4 regions of the Streptomyces sp. NPDC046303 genome follow, and region 3 is predicted to be linked to each of the others. Evidence: riboswitches for the same ligand, from Rfam matches in the RefSeq annotation. Region 3 holds a riboswitch; each other region holds the start of a gene.
What was found. Region 3 has a riboswitch for cobalamin ahead of ACZ6I1_RS04220 (energy-coupling factor ABC transporter permease). Riboswitches for the same ligand answer to the same signal wherever they lie in the genome.
Positions count from the first base shown of each region.

Region 1: it holds a riboswitch for cobalamin, as region 3 does, so the genes downstream of both, ACZ6I1_RS00350 (ABC transporter substrate-binding protein) here and ACZ6I1_RS04220 (energy-coupling factor ABC transporter permease) in region 3, are expected to answer to the same signal.
Region 2: it holds a riboswitch for cobalamin, as region 3 does, so the genes downstream of both, ACZ6I1_RS25435 (ribonucleoside-diphosphate reductase subunit alpha) here and ACZ6I1_RS04220 (energy-coupling factor ABC transporter permease) in region 3, are expected to answer to the same signal.
Region 4: it holds a riboswitch for cobalamin, as region 3 does, so the genes downstream of both, ACZ6I1_RS20910 (cobalamin biosynthesis protein) here and ACZ6I1_RS04220 (energy-coupling factor ABC transporter permease) in region 3, are expected to answer to the same signal.

Region 1 is NZ_JBVJFA010000001.1:69,833-74,819, forward strand. Features, by position in the region: partial or broken gene ACZ6I1_RS00335 (DNA glycosylase AlkZ-like family protein) at 1-262, shown strand, start outside; gene ACZ6I1_RS00340 (glycoside hydrolase family 18 protein) at 360-1,697, opposite strand; gene ACZ6I1_RS00345 (DUF4352 domain-containing protein) at 1,899-2,444, opposite strand; cobalamin riboswitch at 2,497-2,635, shown strand; gene ACZ6I1_RS00350 (ABC transporter substrate-binding protein) at 2,682-3,683, shown strand; gene ACZ6I1_RS00355 (FecCD family ABC transporter permease) at 3,680-4,741, shown strand; gene ACZ6I1_RS00360 (ABC transporter ATP-binding protein) at 4,738-4,987, shown strand, end outside.
Region 2 is NZ_JBVJFA010000026.1:94,290-99,276, forward strand. Features, by position in the region: gene ACZ6I1_RS25430 (ribonucleotide-diphosphate reductase subunit beta) at 1-568, opposite strand, end outside; gene ACZ6I1_RS25435 (ribonucleoside-diphosphate reductase subunit alpha) at 568-2,955, opposite strand; adenosylcobalamin-variant (AdoCbl-variant) riboswitch at 3,109-3,185, opposite strand; gene ACZ6I1_RS25440 (GNAT family N-acetyltransferase) at 3,250-3,750, opposite strand; gene ACZ6I1_RS25445 (Uma2 family endonuclease) at 3,829-4,413, shown strand; gene ACZ6I1_RS25450 (CstA-like transporter-associated (seleno)protein) at 4,468-4,662, opposite strand; gene ACZ6I1_RS25455 (carbon starvation CstA family protein) at 4,662-4,987, opposite strand, start outside.
Region 3 is NZ_JBVJFA010000003.1:154,927-159,913, forward strand. Features, by position in the region: gene ACZ6I1_RS04210 (AMIN-like domain-containing (lipo)protein) at 138-656, shown strand; gene ACZ6I1_RS04215 (flavodoxin family protein) at 670-1,383, opposite strand; cobalamin riboswitch at 1,641-1,834, shown strand; gene ACZ6I1_RS04220 (energy-coupling factor ABC transporter permease) at 1,864-2,559, shown strand; gene ACZ6I1_RS04225 (energy-coupling factor ABC transporter substrate-binding protein) at 2,559-2,951, shown strand; gene cbiQ (cobalt ECF transporter T component CbiQ) at 2,955-3,704, shown strand; gene ACZ6I1_RS04235 (ATP-binding cassette domain-containing protein) at 3,701-4,522, shown strand; gene ACZ6I1_RS04240 (PadR family transcriptional regulator) at 4,579-4,987, shown strand, end outside.
Region 4 is NZ_JBVJFA010000019.1:35,736-40,722, forward strand. Features, by position in the region: gene ACZ6I1_RS20895 (alpha/beta hydrolase) at 1-565, opposite strand, end outside; gene ACZ6I1_RS20900 (inorganic phosphate transporter) at 877-2,160, shown strand; gene ACZ6I1_RS20905 (hypothetical protein) at 2,189-2,410, shown strand; cobalamin riboswitch at 2,509-2,659, shown strand; gene ACZ6I1_RS20910 (cobalamin biosynthesis protein) at 2,697-3,656, shown strand; gene ACZ6I1_RS20915 (cobyric acid synthase) at 3,653-4,987, shown strand, end outside.

The sequences.
Region 1 (4,987 bases), on a different contig from region 3:
CGGCCGCCGTCGCCGCGCTCCGCGAGGCGCTCGTCTCCTTCCGCGGCGAGCGGGGACGGGAGCTGCTGGCCCTCCCCGACGCACCGCGCCCCGACGCCCGCGTCGTCCTGGTCGACGGCCGGGCCGCCGCGACCTGGAGACGTGAGACGGCACGGTGAGCGTGAGCCCGCTGCGCCGCTTCTCCCGGGCCGACCGCGGCGCCGTCGCGGAGCAGTGGAGGCCGCCGGCCGCCCGGTTGTCGTCCGACCGCGCACGAGGCGCGCACGTGGCGTGCACGTGGCGCGCACGTGGAGGGCGCCGCCGGGCCGGATCCGAAGTCGCGGCCCGGCGGCGCCGGTCAGTGGGCCCGCAGCCCCGGGTCAGCGGCCCCGCAGGCCCCGGTCCACGGCCGTCATCAGCTCGCCGTCGGCGGTGTCCGCGTCCAGAGACCAGAACATCGCGCCGCCGAGGCCGTGTGCGCGGATGTAGCCGGTCTTGGTGCGCAGCACCTGCGGGTCGTCGTACGTCCACAGGGTGCTGCCGTCGAAGAGCCAGGCGTGCCCGCCGCGCCGGTCCCGGTGGACCTGGTACGTCCCGGAACCGGCCAGCTCCTTCAGCGCCTTGTAGTCCTCGTACCCGGCCGACCAGGTGGCCGGCGCCGGCCCGGCGGCCGGCTGCCCCATGCCGTCCCCGCCGCCGCTGACGCCCGTCCACCCCTGCCCGTAGAACGGCATGCCCATCACCAGCTTGTGCGCGGGCGCGCCGCGCCGCCGCCAGGCGTCGACCGTGCCGTGCACGCTGAAGTCGCCCCGGGCGTAGAGCGCGGACTGCTGGGCCGTCGTGGACTCGCCGGAGACGTGGAAGTCGTATCCCTGGAGGGTCACGAAATCGAGGTCGCGCATGATCCGGCGGACGTCGAAGCCCGCGTCGATCTTGGCGGGTGCGGTCGGGACGAAGGCCGTCAGCTCGTACGGCGACTTCCGCTTCACGCTGCGCTCGTGGGCGTCGAGCTGCCTGCGGAACTCCCTGACCAGCTCGGTGAAGTTCCGCTTGTCCTCGGGCCGGAACCTCGTGTCCGTGTCACCGGCGGAGCCGGGCCACTCCCAGTCGAGGTCGATCCCGTCGAACACCCCGGCGGCCGCGCCCGCGCCGCCGCGGGTGCCGTCCCGCGGCAGGTTGCCCTTGATGTAGAGGTCGATGCACGACTCGACGAACGCCTTGCGGGAGGCGGGCGTGAGCGCGGCGTCCGAGAAGTGCGTGGACCAGCTCCAACCGCCCAGCGAGATCAGCACCTTGAGGCCGGGGTGCTTGGCCTTCAGCTCGCGCAGCTGGTTGAAGTTGCCGGCGAGCGGCTGGTCCCAGGTGTCGGCGACCCCGTCCACCGAGTTCTCGGCGTCGAGCGGGCGGACGTAGTCGGCCCAGGCGTCGGCCTCGCCGGGCACGTTCCCGGTGAAGCACCTGCCTTCGGCACTGACGTTGCCGAAGGCGTAGTTGATGTGGGTGAGCCTGCCGGCGGAGCCGTTCTTCTCCAGGTCCTGGACTTGGAAGTCCCGTCCGTAGACGCCCCATTGGGTGAAGTAGCCGACCTTCTTGTACGAGCGGTGGTGACCGCCCGCTGCTCCGTCCTGCACGGCGACGCCGGCGGCGGGCGCGAAGGCGGTCAGCAGGGAGAGGGAGCAGGCGGCGACGGCCAGCCGGCCGAGCATGCTGCGGCGCATGGGCTTCCTTTGCGGATGCGGGAGCGGGGCGTGAGCGCGTGCGCGGTGCATGCCGGAAACTATTGGTCTGGACCAGAGTGGTCAAGAGGGCGGCGGGAACTCACCTGCCACGGCGGCGTTCCGGGGCGGCGCGGAGGCCGTCCCCGGGCGCCGCGGTGAACGGACTGGGCGCCGCGGTGGTGTCGCCGGCGTCCCGGGGGGTTACGGCAGGCTCCACTGGCCGACGTCGTCGGCCAGGCCGCCGTTCAGGGCGAACTGGACGGCCGCCGGGGCGGCGTCCTTCGGGAGCCGGAAGGTGACGAAGCCCTCGGCCGAACCGCCGGGGCGCAGGGTGACGGTGTCCGGGAAGGAGGCTCCGGCCGCCGTCGGGCTGTTCAGCCCCGCGAACCGTTTCCCGGCCGTGTCGAGCAGGTGCGCGGCCGGTGCGGGGGAGTCCTTGTACACGGCGGTCCCGGTGTTCTCCAACCGGAAGCGCACGGCCAGCAGCCGGGTCGACGTATCGGCGGCCGGGCCTTCCGGATCGGCCGGGCTCGCCGGGTCCACCACCTGGACCAGGGTGACGTCGAGCCGCTGGCCGGGCTCGTTGCCGGCCAGGGAGACGGTCTCGTCCGACCCGGCGGGGGCCGCGCCCAGCAGCGCCGGGCCGAGGAGTGCGAGCGCCAGCGCCAGCGCGGCCGGTGCGCCGCGCGGGGCGCGCCGACGGCGCGGGCGGCGCCGGGGCGCGGGGGCATCCGCTGATCCACCCATCACCCTGTCCACGATCCTCCCCGGCCGGGGGTCCCGCCACCCAGGAAGATCGACTCTGGCAGACTGGCCGCGTAACCCAGGCGGTGCAGGACAGGAAACCGGTGCGATTCCGGTGCGGTCCCGCCACTGTGACCGGCCCTCCCCACGGGGAAGGCCGGGAGTCAGACACTGACGCACCGCCTCTGCTCGGTCCTTCACGTCGACCAGGGGACGCGGATCCCCCGGAGAGGCTCTGCCATGTCGCACCGTCGCGCCCGCGCCTTCCTGCGCGCGATCACCCCCCTCGCGTTCCTGATACCCCTGGCCGCCTGCGCCGGCTCCCCCGCCGAACGGCAGGCCAAGGCCGCGGGTTCGTCCGCCGAGGCGCCCGGGTTCCCGTACACCGTCACCAACTGCGGTGTGACCAGCACCTACCAGGCCCCGCCGCAGCGCGCCGTGACCATGAACCAGCACGCCACCGAGGTGCTGCTCGCCCTCGGCCTGGAGGACCGGATCGCCGGTTCCGCCTACCTCGACGACGCCGTGCTGCCCGCCTACCGGCCCGCCTACGACAAGATCAAGGTGCTGGCCAAGGAGTACCCCTCCAAGGAGGTCCTGCTCGGAGCCAACCCCGATTTCGTCTACGGGGGCTACTCCAGCGCCTTCGACAAGGCGCAGGGCCGCGACCGTGAGGGGCTGGCCAAGACCGGCATCAACTCCCGGCTCAACGTGGAGAACTGCGCCGGAGGCCCGGTCGGCGTCGAGCAGCTCAGGACCGAGATCACCGAAGTGGCGCGGACCTTCGGCGTGCCCGAGCGCGGCGCGAAGCTCATCGAGGACGAGCAGCGCCGCATCGACACCGTGACCGCCCGGGTGAAGGACAAGCCCCGGCCGTCCGTCTTCGTCTACGACTCCGGCGAGGCCTCCGCCTTCACCGCCGGGGGCGACGGCATCGGCCACCAGATCGTCTCGCTCTCCGGCGGGACGAACGTCTTCGCCGACCTCAAGGACACCTTCGGCGACGTGTCGTGGGAGAAGGTCATCGAACGCAAGCCCGAGGTCGTCCTCATCTACGACTACGGCAGCACCACCGTCGAAGCCAAGAAGCAGCGCCTGTTGAACGACCCGGCCCTCGCCCAGGTTCCCGCCATCAAGAACCAGCGGTTCGTCGTGCTTCCGCTCTCCTCGGCCGTCCTCGGGGTGCGCGTCGCCGACGCCGTCGAGTCCCTGGGCCGCCAGTTGCACCCCGACGCCGCGTGAGCCGGCGCCGGACCCCGGCCGTCCTCGTCCTCCTCGTCGCCGCGCTGGCGGCGTCCGCCGTCGCCGGCCTGGCCCTGGGGCCGGTACGGATCGCGCCCGGCCAGGTCCTCGACGTCGTGCTCGGCGGCCTGACGGGCGAGGGGCGCACCGGGGCGTTCGCCTCCATCGTGTGGGACGTCCGGATGCCGAGGGTGCTCCTCGGGGCCGTCGTCGGCGCCGGGCTCGCCGTGACGGGCACCGTGCTCCAGGCCCTCGTACGCAACCAGCTCGCCGACCCGTTCCTGCTCGGGGCCTCCTCCGGCGCTTCGGCAGGGGCCGTCCTCGTGATCGTCTTCGGCGCGGGGACCGGTGTCGCGGGGGCGGCGGGCCTGGCCGGTTTCGCGGGCCGGCTGGGCGTGCCGTCCGCCGCGTTCGCCGGGTCGCTGATCGCGCTCCTCGCCGTCTACGCCATGGCCCGGCGCGGTGGAGCCATGACCACCGGCCGGCTGATCCTCGCCGGGGTGGCCGTCCAGTACGTCCTGTCCGCGCTCACCAGCCTCGTCCTGGTGCTCGCCGCCCGCCCCGACCAGGTCAACTCCGTCCTCTTCTGGACGCTCGGCGGGCTCGGCGGGGCCCGCTGGGAAGAACTGGCCCTGCCTGCCGCCGCCCTGCTCGTGGGTACCGGCCTGCTCATCGCCCTGGCCCGGCCGCTCGACCTGCTGCTCGCGGGTGAGGAGGGCGCGCACACGCTGGGCCTGGACACCGGGCGCTTCCGGGCCGTCGTCTTCGTGCTCACCTCCCTCGTCATCGGCGTGCTCGTGGCCTACAGCGGGGCGATCGGGTTCGTCGGGCTGATGATTCCGCACGCCGCCCGGATGGTCGTCGGCGCCGCGCACCGGGCGCTGCTGCCGGTGGCCGCGCTGGGCGGGGCGGTGTTCCTGCTCCTGGCCGACCTGGTCGCCCGTACGGCCGCGGCGCCCGAGGAGATCCCGGTCGGCGTGGTCACCGCCCTCGTCGGCGGGCCGTTCTTCCTGTGGATGCTGAGGCGCTCCACCCGGACCGAGGGGATGACCGGATGACCGGGACCGCGGCGCTGGAACTCGCCGTCCAGGGCGTGCGTTACGAGACCGAGGGGCGCACGCTGCTGCACGGTGTCGACCTCACCGCGCGTCCCGGCGAGACGGTCGGTGTGGTCGGCCCCAACGGCAGCGGCAAGACCACTCTGCTGCGCTGTGTGTACGGCACCCTGCGGCCCACCGCCGGCCGGGTCCTGCTGGACGGCGCCGACGCGGGCGCGCTCACGGTCAAGGACCGGGCGCGGCGCG
Region 2 (4,987 bases), on a different contig from region 3:
ACGCGAAGGCGCCGTAGAAGAACAGGCCCTCGATGCACGCGGCGAAGCAGATCAGGTTCAGCAGGAAGCGGCGGCGGTCGGCCTGCGTCTCCAGCCGCTCGATCTTCTCGACCGAGTCCATCCACTTGAAGCAGAACTGGGCCTTCTCGCGGATGGAGGGGATCTCCTCGACCGCGTCGAAGGCGGCCGCCCGGTCGTCCGGGTCGGGCAGGTAGGTGTCGAGCAGCGTCAGGTAGAACTGGACGTGCACGGCCTCCTCGAACAGCTGGCGCGACAGGTACAGGCGCGCCTCCGGGGAGTTGATGTGCTTGTACAGCGTCAGCACCAGGTTGTTCGAGACGATCGAGTCGCCCGTCGCGAAGAACGCGACCAGACGGCCGATCATGTGCTGCTCGGCCGGCGTCAGCTTCGCCAGGTCCGCGACGTCCGAGTGGAGGTCGACCTCCTCGACCGTCCACGTGTTCTTGATCGCATCCCGGTAGCGCTCGTAGAAGTCCGGGTAGCGCATGGGCCGCAGCGTGAGCTCGAAGCCCGGGTCCAGGAGGTTCTTGGTGTCGGTGGAGCTCATTACTGGCAGGCCTCGCAGGACTCGGGGTTCTCAAGGGAGCAGGCCAGCGCGTCGGCGTCGACGGCCTGCGGGAGCGGGGTCACGGCGGCCGGGACGGCGGAGCCGGACGCGGCGCGGGCGATCTTCGTCGCCGGGCGCGAGCGCAGGTAGTAGGTGGTCTTCAGGCCCTGCTTCCAGGCGTACGCGTACATCGAGCTGAGCTTGCCGATGGTGGGCGTCTCCAGGAACAGGTTCAGCGACTGCGACTGGTCGAGGAACGGGGTACGGGCCGCCGCCATGTCGATCAGACCGCGCTGCGGGATCTCCCACGCCGTGCGGTACAGCTCGCGCACCTCGGCCGGGATCCAGCCGAAGCCCTGCACGGAGCCGCTGGACTCGCGCAGCGCCTCGCGGGTCTGCGCGTCCCACACGCCCAGCTGCTTCAGCTCGTCCACCAGGTACGCGTTGACCTGGAGGAACTCACCGCTCAGCGTCTCGCGCTTGAAGAGGTTGGAGACCTGCGGCTCGATGCACTCGTACACGCCGGCGATGGAGGCGATCGTGGCCGTCGGGGCGATGGCCAGCAGCAGCGAGTTGCGCATGCCGGTCGTCGCGACCCGGGCGCGCAGCGCCTCCCACCGCTCCGGCCAGTTCAGCTCCACGTCGTAGTGGTCCGGGTGCAGGACGCCGCGGGCGGTGCGGGTCTGCTCCCAGGCCGGCAGCGGGCCGCTGCGCTCGGCGAGGTCGCAGGAGGCCTCGTACGCGGCCAGCATGATGCGCTCGGACAGCTTGGTGGACAGGGCCTTCGCCTCGGGGGAGTCGAAGGGCAGCTTGAGCTTGAAGAAGACGTCCTGGAGACCCATCGCGCCCAGGCCCACCGGGCGCCAGCGGGCGTTGGAGCGGCCGGCCTGCTCGGTCGGGTAGAAGTTGATGTCCACCACGCGGTCGAGGAAGGTCACGGCGGTGCGGACGGTCTCGTCGATCCGCTCCCAGTCGATCTCGCCGTTGACCACGAACGCGCCGAGGTTGACCGAGCCGAGGTTGCAGACGGCCGTCTCGCCGTCGTTGGTGACCTCGATGATCTCGGTGCACAGGTTGGAGGAGTGGACGACGGTGCCCGGCTCGGCGGTCTGGTTCGCCGTGCGGTTGGAGGCGTCCTTGAAGGTCATCCAGCCCTGGCCGGTCTGCGCGAGGGTGCGCATCATCCGGCCGTACAGGTCGCGGGCGGGCATGGTCTTGCGGGCGAGGCCCGCCTCCTCGGCCTTGCGGTAGGCGGCGTCGAACGCGTCGCCCCACAGGTCGACGAGCTCGGGCACGTCGGCCGGGGAGAACAGCGACCAGTCGGCGTCGGCGTTCACGCGGCGCATGAACTCGTCCGGCACCCAGTGGGCGAGGTTCAGGTTGTGCGTGCGGCGCTGGTCCTCACCGGTGTTGTCGCGCAGCTCCAGGAACTCCTCGATGTCCGCGTGCCAGGTCTCCAGGTAGACGGCGGCGGCGCCCTTGCGGCGGCCGCCCTGGTTCACGGCGGCCACGGAGGCGTCGAGGGTCTTCAGGAACGGCACGATGCCGTTGGAGTGGCCGTTGGTGCCGCGGATCAGCGAACCCCGCGCACGGATGCGGGAGTACGAGAGGCCGATGCCGCCGGCGTGCTTGGACAGGCGGGCGACCTGGTGGTAGCGGTCGTAGATCGAGTCCAGCTCGTCCAGCGGGGAGTCCAGCAGGTAGCAGGAGGACATCTGCGGGTGCCGGGTGCCGGAGTTGAAGAGCGTGGGGGAGGACGGCAGGTAGTCGAGGCGGCTCATCAGCCGGTAGAGCGAGGCCACTTCCTCGACGGCCTGGACGCTCTCGTCCTCGGCGAGACCGCAGGCCACGCGCAGCATGAAGTACTGCGGGGTCTCGATGACCTGGCGGGTGATCGGGTGGCGCAGCAGGTAGCGGCTGTGCAGGGTGCGCAGGCCGAAGAAGCCGAAGCGGTCGTCGGCGCCCTCGGCGAGGGTGTGCTCCACCAGCGCGTCCAGGCGGGCCGCGTGGGCCCGGACGAACGCGGCCGTGCGGTCGGCGATGAGCCCTTCGCGGTAACCCACCTCGACGGACGCGGAGAAGGAGGTGGCGCCCTGGCCGGCGGCCTCGTCGCGGACGGCCAGCGTCAGCAGCCGGGCGGCGAGCTTGGAGTACGCCGGGTCCTCGGAGATCAGGCCGGCGGCGGCCTCGGTGGCCAGCCCCCGCAGTTCGGCCTCGTCGGCGGCGGAGCTGCGGCCGCGCAGCGCGGCGGCGGCGACCCGGCCGGGGTCGGTGTCGGGGAGGTCCGCCGTCAGTTCGGTGAGGGTACGCAGCAGCGTGGCCCCCGGGCCCTCGGTGGTGTCGCCAGAAACGGACTCGGCGCGCGGTGCGGAAGGCGCGATGGTCACGGCGGGAGCTCTCCCTCGCTCGGCCCGGTCTTCGGCGGACGGGCACGGGGAGGCGCATGCGGGCGTGGCAGGAACGCGTACACCGCATGGCGTCCACCGGCCCAACCGCGAGGCCCGGACGTATCGGCACCCGGTTCGGTCGACCCGGGCGCACCGTCGGCAGGTCCTCGGACTTTTCATACCGTTGCGGGACAGTTCCGGATTCGCACCGGATTCCCCTGCGGCGACAGCAGGCATGAGCATACATGTGGGGGCCGCCTCGTGTGCGACCCCCTAGATGTTGTGTCGCCGCGGCTACAGTTCGAGACCGTACGTGCGCAGAGTGAGGCCGGGGAAGGGCTCCCAGTCCCGCGCGGGAGTCCGTACGAAGCCGAGGCGTTCGTAGAGCCGGTGGGCGGTCGGCATGTCGTCGGACGTGGACAGCACGAGGCGCCGGACGCCTTCCAGGGCGCGGGCGCGGTCGATGCAGGCCCGTACGAGCGCCTCGCCGATCCCCTGCCCGCGGCCCTCCCGGGCGACGGCCAGCATCCGGAACTCGGCCTCGTCGGACCCCGCGATGTCGCGGAACGAACTTCCCGGCGGGGCGAAGGCCACACCCCCGAGCAGCTGCCCGTCGCTGTGGGCGGCGACGAGTATCTCGCTGTCCGCGGCCCGCCCGGCCACGTCCCGCAGCCGGGCGAGGTAGGGGTCCGCCTCGCCGAAGGTGAGCAGCCCGTCCCCGAGATAGGCCTGCGCGGTGATCTCCCCGAGCGCCTCGTACTCCGCAGGCAGTGCTTCCCTGATCACGATGTCCATGGGGTCGAGTGTGCAGGACGGGTGTCGGTGCCCGGCGCTATCGTCGGAGACAGCACCGTCGATGAAGGTGAGTGAGGCATGACCGTGATGACCGACCGGCCCCACATGACGATCGAACGGTTCGAGTCCCTGGCCCGCATAGCGGCCCGCGAGGAGGAGGGGCTGCGACTGGAATTCATCGGTGGGGTGCTGAGGAGCAAGGCCATGCCAGACGGGGACCACGGGCGGATCATCCAGTGGTTGACGCGGATCTGCATGCAGCACCACCCGGAGCTCTGGCTGCACGCAGGGCAGGGGATCAAGGCGGAGCAGTACCGGGAGGGCCGCGCTATTCCGGACGGGGTTCTGGCGCACGAGGACGCGTTCGTAGGGCAGGGCGACTGGGTGGATCCGAGCCCGATCCTGATGGCCGTCGAGGTGACCTCGTGGGACTCCGATACCGAGCGGCGCGACCGGATCGAGAAGCCGCGGGCATATGCGCAGACCGGTATCCCCGTGTACTTGCTCATTGACCGGCTCAAGTGCCAGGTTCTCGTCCACAGCGACCCGGATGGCGTCGGCTACGAGACTGTGCGCACCGTTCCCTTCGGCAAGGAAGTCAAGCTTCCCGACCCCGTCGGCATCACGCTCCAGACCGAGCCCCTCAAGGACTGGGTGCGCTGAGCAAGCCGAAGGGTCCTACCGCCAGGCGGTAGGACCCTTCGGGCCGTCACGGGCTCAGCAGCAGCCGAAGCCCTCGCGCGGGTCCGCCTCGCGGGCGTCCGTGCGGGCGCGTTCGAAGGCGCGGCGGGTCATGACCTGCGCGTCCGGGTCGTGGCCGCGGGCGTGGGCGACGTACCGGTCGTAGGCCGCCTCCCCCGAGAACTCCCGTACGAAGTACCGCGCCCTCGCCAGTGCGCTGCGCAGGCTCATCAGGCCACCGGCTCCTTGACCTGCCCGCCGCCCGAGTCCAGGCCCGCCGCGGCGAGCTCGGCCTTCTCCTCGGCGGTCGGGATCAGCCCCGCGGGAGCGATGATCTTCGACTGCGTCCACGGGACCTCGGCCAGCTTCGCCGACTCCGGGTTGCTGATCGCCTTGAAGCAGGTGCGGGCCGCGTCGGCCAGCACGATGATGATCAGCACTGCGAAGAGGGCGCACAGGACGCCGTCCACCGTGGCGTTGGTGACCACCGTGTGCATCTCGTCCATGTTCTTGGCGGGCGGCAGCACCTTGTCCGCGTCGATGCCGGCCTGGTACT
Region 3 (4,987 bases):
CCACTCAACCACCCTGCCATCAAAGGAGGTTGCGCACCGGCGGAAAAGCCGAACAGGAAGTGGAACTGCGAGGTCCACGGCGGCGTCCTAGGCTGTGTCACAAGTCCCCGTCTCTCGAGAATCGAGGGGACGTCATGATCCACGCACGTCTCCGGCAGTTCACGGCCCTGGCATCCGGCGCTCTGCTCGTCGCCTGCCTCTCGTTCGCCGCGCCTGCCTCGGCCACCACCGCCGCCGCCGCTGCCACCGCCGGCGCCACCACCCAGACGCAGACCCCGCTCGTCGTCAACGCCCGCTGGGGCGGGCACGCCACGTACGACCGGATCGTCATCGACACGCAGGGGTACGTCCCCACGGTCACCGTCACTCCCGTCCCGCAGCTGTTCCACGACGGGTCCGGCAAGCCCGTACCGCTGGCCGGGAAGTACTTCCTGGAGATCCGCCTCAACCCCGCCGCCGCGCACGACGACGCGGGGCAGAGCGTCTACCAGGGGCCCAGGCTCCAGAAGATCTACCTGGGCAAGCTCAAGGGACTCGCCCTGACCGGCGACTACGAGGGGTACGTGACCTTCGGCGCCGCCTTCGACACCCTGCCGTACTACCGCGCCTACGCCCTGCACTCACCGGAGCGGTTCGTCGTGGACATCGCGCACTGAGCCGGTGCGGCGCCTACCGGTGCTCGGGGTTCGGGAAGTCGAAGCGGCAGCCCGCGTCCCACAGCGAGCGCTGGTTCCCGTGGGCCGGGATGCCGCCCGAACGCTTGAGCAGGGCGGCCAGGTGCATCAGGTTCCACGACATGAAGGCGGTGTTGCGGTTGGTGAAGTCGTTCTCCGGACCGCCCGAGCCCGGGTCGAGGTAGGAGGGGCCCGGCCCGGCCTCGCCGATCCAGCCGGCGTCGGCCTGCGGCGGGATCGCGTACCCGAGGTGCTGGAGGCTGTAGAGGACGTTCATGGCGCAGTGTTTGACGCCGTCCTCGTTGCCGGTGATCAGCGCCCCGCCGACGCGCCCGTAGTAGGCGTACTGGCCGCTCTCGTTCAGGAGGGAGGAGCAGGCGTAGAGCCGCTCGATGACCTGCTTCATCACGGAGCTGTTGTCGCCGAGCCAGATCGGGCCGCAGAGGACGAGGATGTCGGCGTCCATGATCTGGCTGTAGAGGACCGGCCACTGGTCGCTCTCCCAGCCGTGCTCGGTCATGTCCGGCCAGACGCCCGTGGCGATGTCGTGGTCGACGGCGCGGATGAGCGAGGTCCGGGCTCCCGCCGCTGCCATGACCGCGCGGCTCTTGTCGATCAGCCCGTCGGTGTTGCTGGTCTCGGGCGAGCGCTTGAGCGTGCAGTTCACGTAGACGGCGGTCAGGTCTGAGTAGTCGTAGTCGGCAGCCACGGTCCCAGCCTGTGCGGGGCCGGCCGGGGCCGCCACCGGGCCGCGCCCGTACGGGGGCCCGTCCCGGTCGCGCGTACGGAACGGCGCGGCGCGGCGGAAAAGGCCGTATCCGGCCGTCACCGCGACGGCGAACTCCCGTGTCGGCGGGGGCCCTTGGTACGGATGGTGCCGCAGTGGCCGCGCCCCGTGACCGGCATACGGAATCCGGCCACCTCGTGGCCCGTTCGAGGCGGGTTGTTACCGGTCCCCACGTCCGACTAGGGTCAGCGGGCCTTGGTGTTCGGGAAACCGGTGGGAAACCGGTGCGGCCCTCGCCACTGTGATCGGGAAGTCCGGCTCCATCCTGCGGGAAGCCACTGGGCCCGCGCGGGATACCTCGCGGCCCCGGGAAGGCGGAGCCCGGGCATCAGCACCCGTGAGCCAGGAGACCGGCCGGGGCGCGTTGTCCATCCACGAGGTGCTGGAGAGGTCTCCCCACTCATGCATATAGCCGAGGGTTTTCTACCCCCGTTGCACGCGGTCGCCTGGGGCGCCGCGTCCGCTCCCTTCGTCGTCCACGGCGTCCGGGCCCTCACCCGCGAGGTGAAGGCCAATCCCGAGAGCACGCTCCTGCTCGGCGCGTCCGGGGCGTTCACGTTCGTCCTGTCGGCGCTGAAGGTCCCTTCGGTGACCGGCAGTTGCTCCCACCCCACCGGTACCGGGCTCGGGGCCATCCTCTTCAGGCCGCCGATCATGGCGGTGCTCGGCACGATCACCCTGCTCTTCCAGGCGCTGCTGCTGGCGCACGGCGGGCTCACCACCCTCGGCGCCAACGTCTTCTCGATGGCGATCGCCGGGCCCTGGGCGGGCTACGCCGTCTACCGACTGCTGCGCACGTTCGACCTGCCGCTGATGGTGGCGGTGTTCTTCGGAGCGTTCTTCGCCGACCTGGTCACCTACTGCGTGACCTCCGTCCAGCTGGCGCTGGCCTTCCCCGACGCGGCGACCGGGTTCACCGGCGCGCTGGTGAAGTTCGCGGAGATCTTCGCGCTCACCCAGATCCCGCTCGCGGTGAGCGAGGGGCTGCTGACCGTGCTCGTGATGCGCCTGCTGATGCAGTCCAGCAAGTCGGACCTGGTCCGGCTCGGCGTCGCCAAGCTCACCGGATCCGAGAAGCAGCGGGGGGCGACGGTCTGATGACCAGGAACGCGAAGATCAACTCCCTGCTGCTGCTCCTGGTGGCGGCGCTGGCCGTGCTCCCGCTCGCGCTGGGGCTGGGGGACGACAAGGAGGAGCCGTTCGCCGGCGCCGACGGCCAGGCCGAGGCGGCCATCACCGAGCTCAAACCCGACTACGAGCCGTGGTTCACGCCGCTGTACGAGCCCCCCTCCGGGGAGATCGAGTCGGCGCTGTTCTCCCTCCAGGCGGCGCTGGGCGCGGGCGTGCTCGCGTACTACTTCGGCGTCCGCCGAGGCCGGCGCATGGCTGCCGCGGGCATGACGGCGACCGGTACGGACACCGCCACGACCCCGGACGCGGGCCCGGACGCGACCCCGGACACGGGCCCGGCAGCCGGCGCGGAGCGCTAGGCGGTGCTGCCGATCGACGCGGCGGCGCACAGCAGCCGCTGGCGCCACCGCCATCCGCTGGAGAAGGCGCTGCTGGGGATCGGCCTGACGGTCACCGCGGTGTGCCTGCCGCCCTGGCCCGGCGGTCCGCTGGTCGGAGCGGCCACCCTGTGCGTGCTCCTGGGGCCCGCGGGGGTGGCCGGGCGGCAGCTGTGGCGGGCGTTCCGGATCCCGCTCGGCTTCTGCTTCACCGGGGCGCTGCCCCTGCTGGTCGCCGTCGGGGGGCCGGCCGGGTTCGTCTCGCTGGCCCCGGACGGCCCCCGGCAGGCCGCCGAGCTGCTGCTGCGCACCTCGGCGGCCTCGCTCGGCGTGCTGCTGTTCGCCTTCACCACCCCGGTCTCGGACGTGCTGCCGCGGCTGGTGCGGGCGGGGGTCCCGGCCCCGGTGGTGGACGTGGCCCTGGTCATGTACCGGATCGGGTTCCTGCTGCTCGACTCGCTGGCCCGGATCCGCCAGGCCCAGGCGGCCCGCCTGGGCACCACCGGCCGGGCCGCGGCGTGGCGTTCGGTGGCGGGGCTCGCCGCGACCTCGTTCGTACGGGCCTTCGACCGCGCGGCGCGGCTCCAGTCGGGCCTCGCCGGGCGGGGCTACGACGGCGCGCTGCGGGTGCTGGTCCCGGAGTCCTCGCTGTCCTGGCGGTTCCTGACCTGGTCCGGCGTACTGCTGACCGGCCTGGTCGCCGTCACTCTCGTGCTGAAGGAGCTGTACCTGTGAGGCCGTTGGTGGAACTGGTGGGCGCGGGCTACGCGTACGAGGACGGGCCCGCCGTGCTCTCCGGGGTGGACTTCGGGATCCCCGAGGGCCGGGCGCTGGTGCTGCTCGGCCGCAACGGCAGCGGCAAGACCACGCTGATGCGGCTGCTGAGCGGCGGCCTGAAGCCGGGCTCGGGCGCGCTGCACCTCGACGGCAGCGTGGTGACGTACGACCGGGCCGGCCTGACCCGGCTGCGGACGGCGGTCCAGCTCGTCGTGCAGGACCCGGACGACCAGCTGTTCGCGGCCTCGGTGGAACAGGACGTCTCCTTCGGGCCGATGAACCTGGGCCTGGAGGTCGCGGAGGTCCGCGAGCGGGTCGATTCCGCCCTCGCCGCGCTGGACATCACCGCGCTGCGGGACCGGCCGACCCACCTGCTCTCGTACGGGCAGCGCAAGCGCGCGGCGATCGCGGGAGCGGTGGCGATGGCTCCGCGGGTGCTGATCCTGGACGAGCCGACGGCCGGTCTGGACCCGGACGGCCAGGAGCGGCTGCTGGAGGTCCTGGCGGGGCTGCGCGCCTCGGGGACCACGGTGGTGATGGCCACGCACGACGTGGACCTGGCCGTGCGGTGGGCCGACGACGCCGCGGTCCTGACCCCGTCGGGCATCCGCGTGGGCCCGGCCCAGGCGCTCCTCTCGGATCCGGCCCTGCTGGCCGGGGCGGGCCTGCGCCAGGCCTGGTCCCCGGCGGTGACGGCCCTGCTGCGCGCCCACGGCCTGCTCGCCGCCGGCCTCCCCGGCCCGCGCACCCCGGAGGCGCTGGGCGACTGGCGCTGAGCCACGGGCGCCGAGCGGCCTCGGGCCCTGCCCGGGGGCGTCCCTAGGATGGCGTCATGTCGCTCCCCCACGCCATCCTCACCGCCCTGCTCGAGAAGCCCTCGTCCGGGCTGGAGCTGACCCGGCGGTTCGACAAGTCGATCGGGTACTTCTGGTCCGCGACGCACCAGCAGATCTACCGGGAGCTCGGCAGGCTGGAGGAGTCCGGGCTGATCCGGGCGCTGCCGAGCGAGGTGCCCGTGCGGGGGCAGAAGAAGGAGTACGAGGTCCTGGCGGCGGGCAGCGCGGAACTGGCGCGGTGGGTCGGCGAGAGCCAGGACCCCAAGCCGATGCGCGACCCCCTGCTGCTGCGCATCCGCGCGGCGGGCGTCGTGGGGCCGCAGGGGCTGGGCCCCGAGCTGCGGCGCCACCTGGAGCTGCACCGGCGGCAGCTGGCGCAGTACGAGGCGATCGAGGAGAAGGACT
Region 4 (4,987 bases), on a different contig from region 3:
GGTCCAGGACGGGCAGCCGGAACCGGTGCAGGAAGGGCATGACCACCATCGGGTGCTCCCGGCCGGCGCCGAGTCCGTGCACGGTGATGACCCAGGTGTCGCGGGCCGCGGGCACGAACCAGGCGGGCAGGGCGCCGAGCTCCCCGGGGACGTCCACGTCCGCGTGGTCGAGCCCGAGGGCGGTGCGCGGGTTCCCGACGTGGACCCGGGAGGTCAGGGTGACCCGGGTGCCGGGGTCGAGGCTGCCGTGGGTGACGGCGAGGAGGCGGCGTACGACGGTGTCCGGGGCGTGCTCGGCGTCGGGGAGCACGGGCCCGACCACGGCGTGCACGCCGGGGGCGTCGAGTCCGTACGTACCGGGGCGCAGGGAGCCGAGCGAGCGCGTGAGGACGACCCGGCCGGCGGCGGTGGAGTGCACGCTCAGGCGCGGGCTGCCGGGCAGCGGGCGCCCGGGCTCGGGCCGCAGGGCCGCGTCGGCGGCGTACCGCCCGGCCGCGACGGCGGCCACGCCGGCGCCCAGGAGGGTCGTGGTGACGGCCGCTGCCGTCGCTGTCGCGGTACGCACCGCTCCAGTGTCGGGGCGCGGGCTTCGCCGGGCCACCGGAGGAGATCGTTCCGGCAATCGCCGGCAGCGGGGTGATCTAGGTCTCTTTCGGTGTCCGGGACGGGCCGGCCGGCGGGCCGGAGATCCCCGGCGGAGGGGTTCGTTCACCCCGCTTTGACGTGCATTTATCTAGATACCTAGGTCAGAATCGGGACGAATGGACCGATCACACCCCGGGTGGAGACACCGACCAGCCCGCGGTAGTTCACCTTCCGTTCATCCAGGTTGCCTACGGTCGCCGAGCCACTGACGTCAAACAGAAGCCTGGGTAAATGGAGCACATAACGCTTCTCCTCGGGATCGTGATCATCACCGCTCTCGTGTTCGACTTCACGAACGGTTTCCACGACACAGCCAACGCGATGGCCACCACCATCTCGACCGGCGCCCTCAAGCCCAAGACGGCGGTGGCCATGTCCGCCGTGCTCAACCTCGTCGGCGCTTTCCTGTCCGTGGAGGTCGCCAAGACGATCTCCAAGGGCTTGGTCAACGAGGAAGGAATCCAGCCAGAGGTGATCTACGCCGCCCTGGTCGGCGCGATCCTGTGGAACCTCCTCACCTGGCTGGTCGGCCTGCCCTCCAGCTCCTCGCACGCCCTGATGGGCGGCCTGATCGGTGCCGCGGTCGCCTCGGCCGGCCTCGGCGCGGTCAACGGCGACACGCTCGTCACCAAGGTGCTGATCCCGGCGATCGCGGCCCCGCTCGTCGCCGGTCTGGCGGCCATGCTGGCCACGAAGGTCACGTACAAGTTCGGCAGCAAGGTCGGCGACAAGACCTCGGCCAAGGGCTACCGCGCCGGCCAGATCGCCTCGGCCGGACTGGTCTCCCTCGCGCACGGCACCAACGACGCGCAGAAGACGATGGGCATCATCACCCTGGCGCTGATCGCGGGCGGCGCGATCGCGCCGGACGCGAACCCGCCGGTGTGGGTCATCCTCTCCGCCGGTATCGCGATCGCGCTCGGCACCTACCTGGGCGGCTGGCGCATCATCCGCACCATGGGCAAGGGCCTGACCGACCTGCAGCCGCAGCAGGGCTTCGCCGCCCAGACCTCGGCCGCCACGGTCATCCTGGCCTCCTCGAACCTCGGCTTCTCGCTCTCCACCACCCACTCGTGCTCCGGCGCGGTCATGGGTGCGGGCCTGGGCCGCAAGGGCGGTGTGGTCCGCTGGTCCACCGCGACCCGCATGTTCGTCGCCTGGGGCCTCACCCTGCCGGCCGCCGCCCTGGTCTCCGCGGGCGCCGAGCTGGTCATGCGCACCGGTGACGTCGGCATCGCCGCCGTCACGGTCTTCCTGGTCGCCTCCTGCGCCGCCATCTGGCTCATCTCGCGCCGCCAGGTCGTGGACCACACCAACGTCAACGACGTGCCGGCGGCCGGCGCCGAGGAGCCCGGTGTCGTCACCACGGCGATCGCGGCCGTCACCGTCCCGCCGACCGCCGCCGCGGCCGGTACGACCGTCGCCGGTACGACCGCCGCGGTCACGGACGACGCCCTCAAGGCCACCATTTCGGCCTCGACCGCGACGCCTGCGGCTCCGGCCGCGGCGGTCTGACCCCGAGAACGACAGAGGAATCAGCGGTATGAAGATCGACTGGGAAGCCCTCGGCTCCGTGTTCGGAGTCAGCCTCTCCGCCACCGTCGCCCTCGTGGCCCTGTTCACCCTCGGCCTGGTGGGCCTGTCCAAGCACGAGGCCGCCACCGAGCAGGGCGGCGCGGCCACCCTGGCCCGCAGCGGCGCGTACGCCTGCTTCGCGCTCTGCGCGGCGGCCGTGGCGTACGGGATCTACCTGATCGTCGTCTGAGACGTCACATGTGAGACATCACGTGTGAAGGCTCCCCCCGGGTCCTCCCGGGGGGAGCTTTCGCGTACCCCGCCGCAGGTCAACGGCGAGTTGACGGGCCTTCGCGGTGCGTGGTGGACTGCCCGAGCCAATACGGCGGCATGGAGAGGAAGTCCGGTGCGAATCCGGCGCGGTCCCGCCACTGTCACCGGGGCACTCGGCCGAGTGCGTCCCGGGAGCCAGGAACTCTCGCCGCCGGACACGTCGAACCAGGGCGCGGACCCTGAGTGAGGACATACCTGCCACCATGCGTGCCGATCGCGTCTTCGCGTACGGCGTCACGGCGGGCCTGATCGGCGACCGGATCCTCGGGGATCCGCGCCGTGGGCACCCCGTGGCCGCCTTCGGACGAGCCGCCGCCGCCGTCGAACGTGCCCTGTGGCGCGACGACCGCGCCCGGGGCCTCCTGCACACCCTGGTCTGCGCCGGGGGCGCGGCCGCCGTCGGCGCGCTGGGCGCCCGCGCCGTGCGCTCCCGGCCCGCGGCCGCCCGTATCGCCCTGACCGCCGCCGCCACGTGGGCCGTCGTGGGCGGCACGTCGCTGGGCCGCGAGGCCCGCGCCATCGGCGGCGCGCTCGCCGCCGGGGACGCCGAGGTGGCCCGGGAGCGGCTGCCGCACCTGTGCGGACGCGACCCGCACGCCCTGGACGAGCAGCAGATGGCCCGCGCCGTCGTGGAGTCGGTCGCGGAGAACACCTCCGACGCGGTGGTCGGTGCCCTGGTGTGGGGCGCCGTCGCCGGGGTCCCCGGGCTGCTGGCCTTCCGCGCCGTGAACACCCTGGACGCGATGGTCGGCCACAAGTCCCCCCGCTACCTGCGCTACGGCTGGGCTTCCGCCCGGCTCGACGACCTGGCGGGCTGGCCGGGCGCCCGGCTGACCGCGCTGGCCGCGGTACTGGCCGGTCCCGACCGGCGGGGAGCCGTACGGGCCTGGCGCGCGGACGCCGCCGGGCACCCGAGCCCGAACGCCGGGCCCGTGGAGGCCTCCTTCGCGGGTGCGCTCGGCGTACGGCTGGGCGGCACCCTGGCGTACGGGGGGCGGGTCGAGCACCGGGCGGTGCTGAACGGCGCGGCGGGGCGGCCGGTGGCGGTCGCGGACATCCAGCGGGCGGTACGGCTGTCGCGGCAGGTGACCTGGCTGGCGCTCGGGGCGTGTGTGGCGGCCCGGACGCTGGTTTCGCGTACATCACGGAGGGGGCGCGCATGAGCGGCGCGAAGCGCGGCGGCGGACTGCTGGTCGCCGGAACCACATCGGACGCGGGCAAGAGCGTGGTCACGGCGGGCATCTGCCGCTGGCTGGCCCGCCAGGGCGTGAAGGTGGCGCCCTTCAAGGCGCAGAACATGTCGCTGAACTCGTTCGTGACGCTGGAGGGCGCCGAGATCGGCCGCGCCCAGGCCATGCAGGCCCAGGCGGCCGGCGTGGAGCCGACCGCGCTGATGAACCCGGTCCTGCTCAAGCCGGGCAGCGACCGCAGCAGCCAGGTGGTGCTGCTGGGCAAGCCGGTGGGCGAGATGAGCGCCCGCGGCTACCACGGGGGCAGGCAGGAGCAGTTGCTCGGCATCGTCACGGACTGCCTGGAGCAGCTGCGGGGCACGTATGACGCCGTGATCTGCGAGGGGGCGGGCAGTCCGGCCGAGATCAACCTGCGCCGGACCGACATCGTGAACATGGGCATCGCGCGGGCCGCGCGGTTCCCGGTGGTCGTGGTCGGGGACATCGACCGGGGCGGGGTCTTCGCGTCCTTCTTCGGTACGACGGCCCTGCTGTCGGCGGAGGACCAGTCGCTGATCGCCGGATACATGGTCAACAAGTTCCGCGGTGACGTCACGCTGCTGGAGCCGGGCATGGAGATGCTGCGCGGCCTGACCGGGCGGGCCACGTACGGGGTCCTGCCCTTCCGGCACGGGCTGGGCATCGACGAGGAGGACGGGCTCCGGGTCTCCCTGCGCGGAGCGGTACGGGAGTCGGTGGTGGCCCCGCCCGTGGGCGAGGACGTGCTGCGGGTCGCGGTGTGCGCGGTCCCGCTGATGTCGAACTTCACGGACGTCGACGCGCTCGCCGCGGAGCCGGGGGTGGTCGTGCGGTTCGTGGACCGGGCCGAGGAACTGGCCGACGCGGACCTCGTCGTCGTGCCGGGGACGCGCGGGACGGTCAAGGCGCTGGAGTGGCTGCGGGAACGCGGGCTCGCGGACGCGCTGCTGCGGCGGGCCGCCGAGGGGCGGCCCGTGCTGGGCGTCTGCGGCGGGTTCCAGGTGCTCGGCGAGCACATCGAGGACGAGGTCGAATCGCGGGCGGGCTCGGTGGACGGGCTCGGACTGCTGCCGGTGCGCGTCCGCTTCGCGCGGGAGAAGACCCTGGCGCGCCCGGTGGGTTCGGCGCTGGGCGAGGAGGTCTCGGGCTACGAGATCCACCACGGCGTGGCCGAAGTCCTGGGCGGGACGCCCTTCCTCGACGGGTGCCGGGTCGGGTCGGTGTGGGGAACGCACTGGCACGGCTCGCTGGAGTCCGACGGCTTCCGCCGGGCGTTCCTCCGCGAG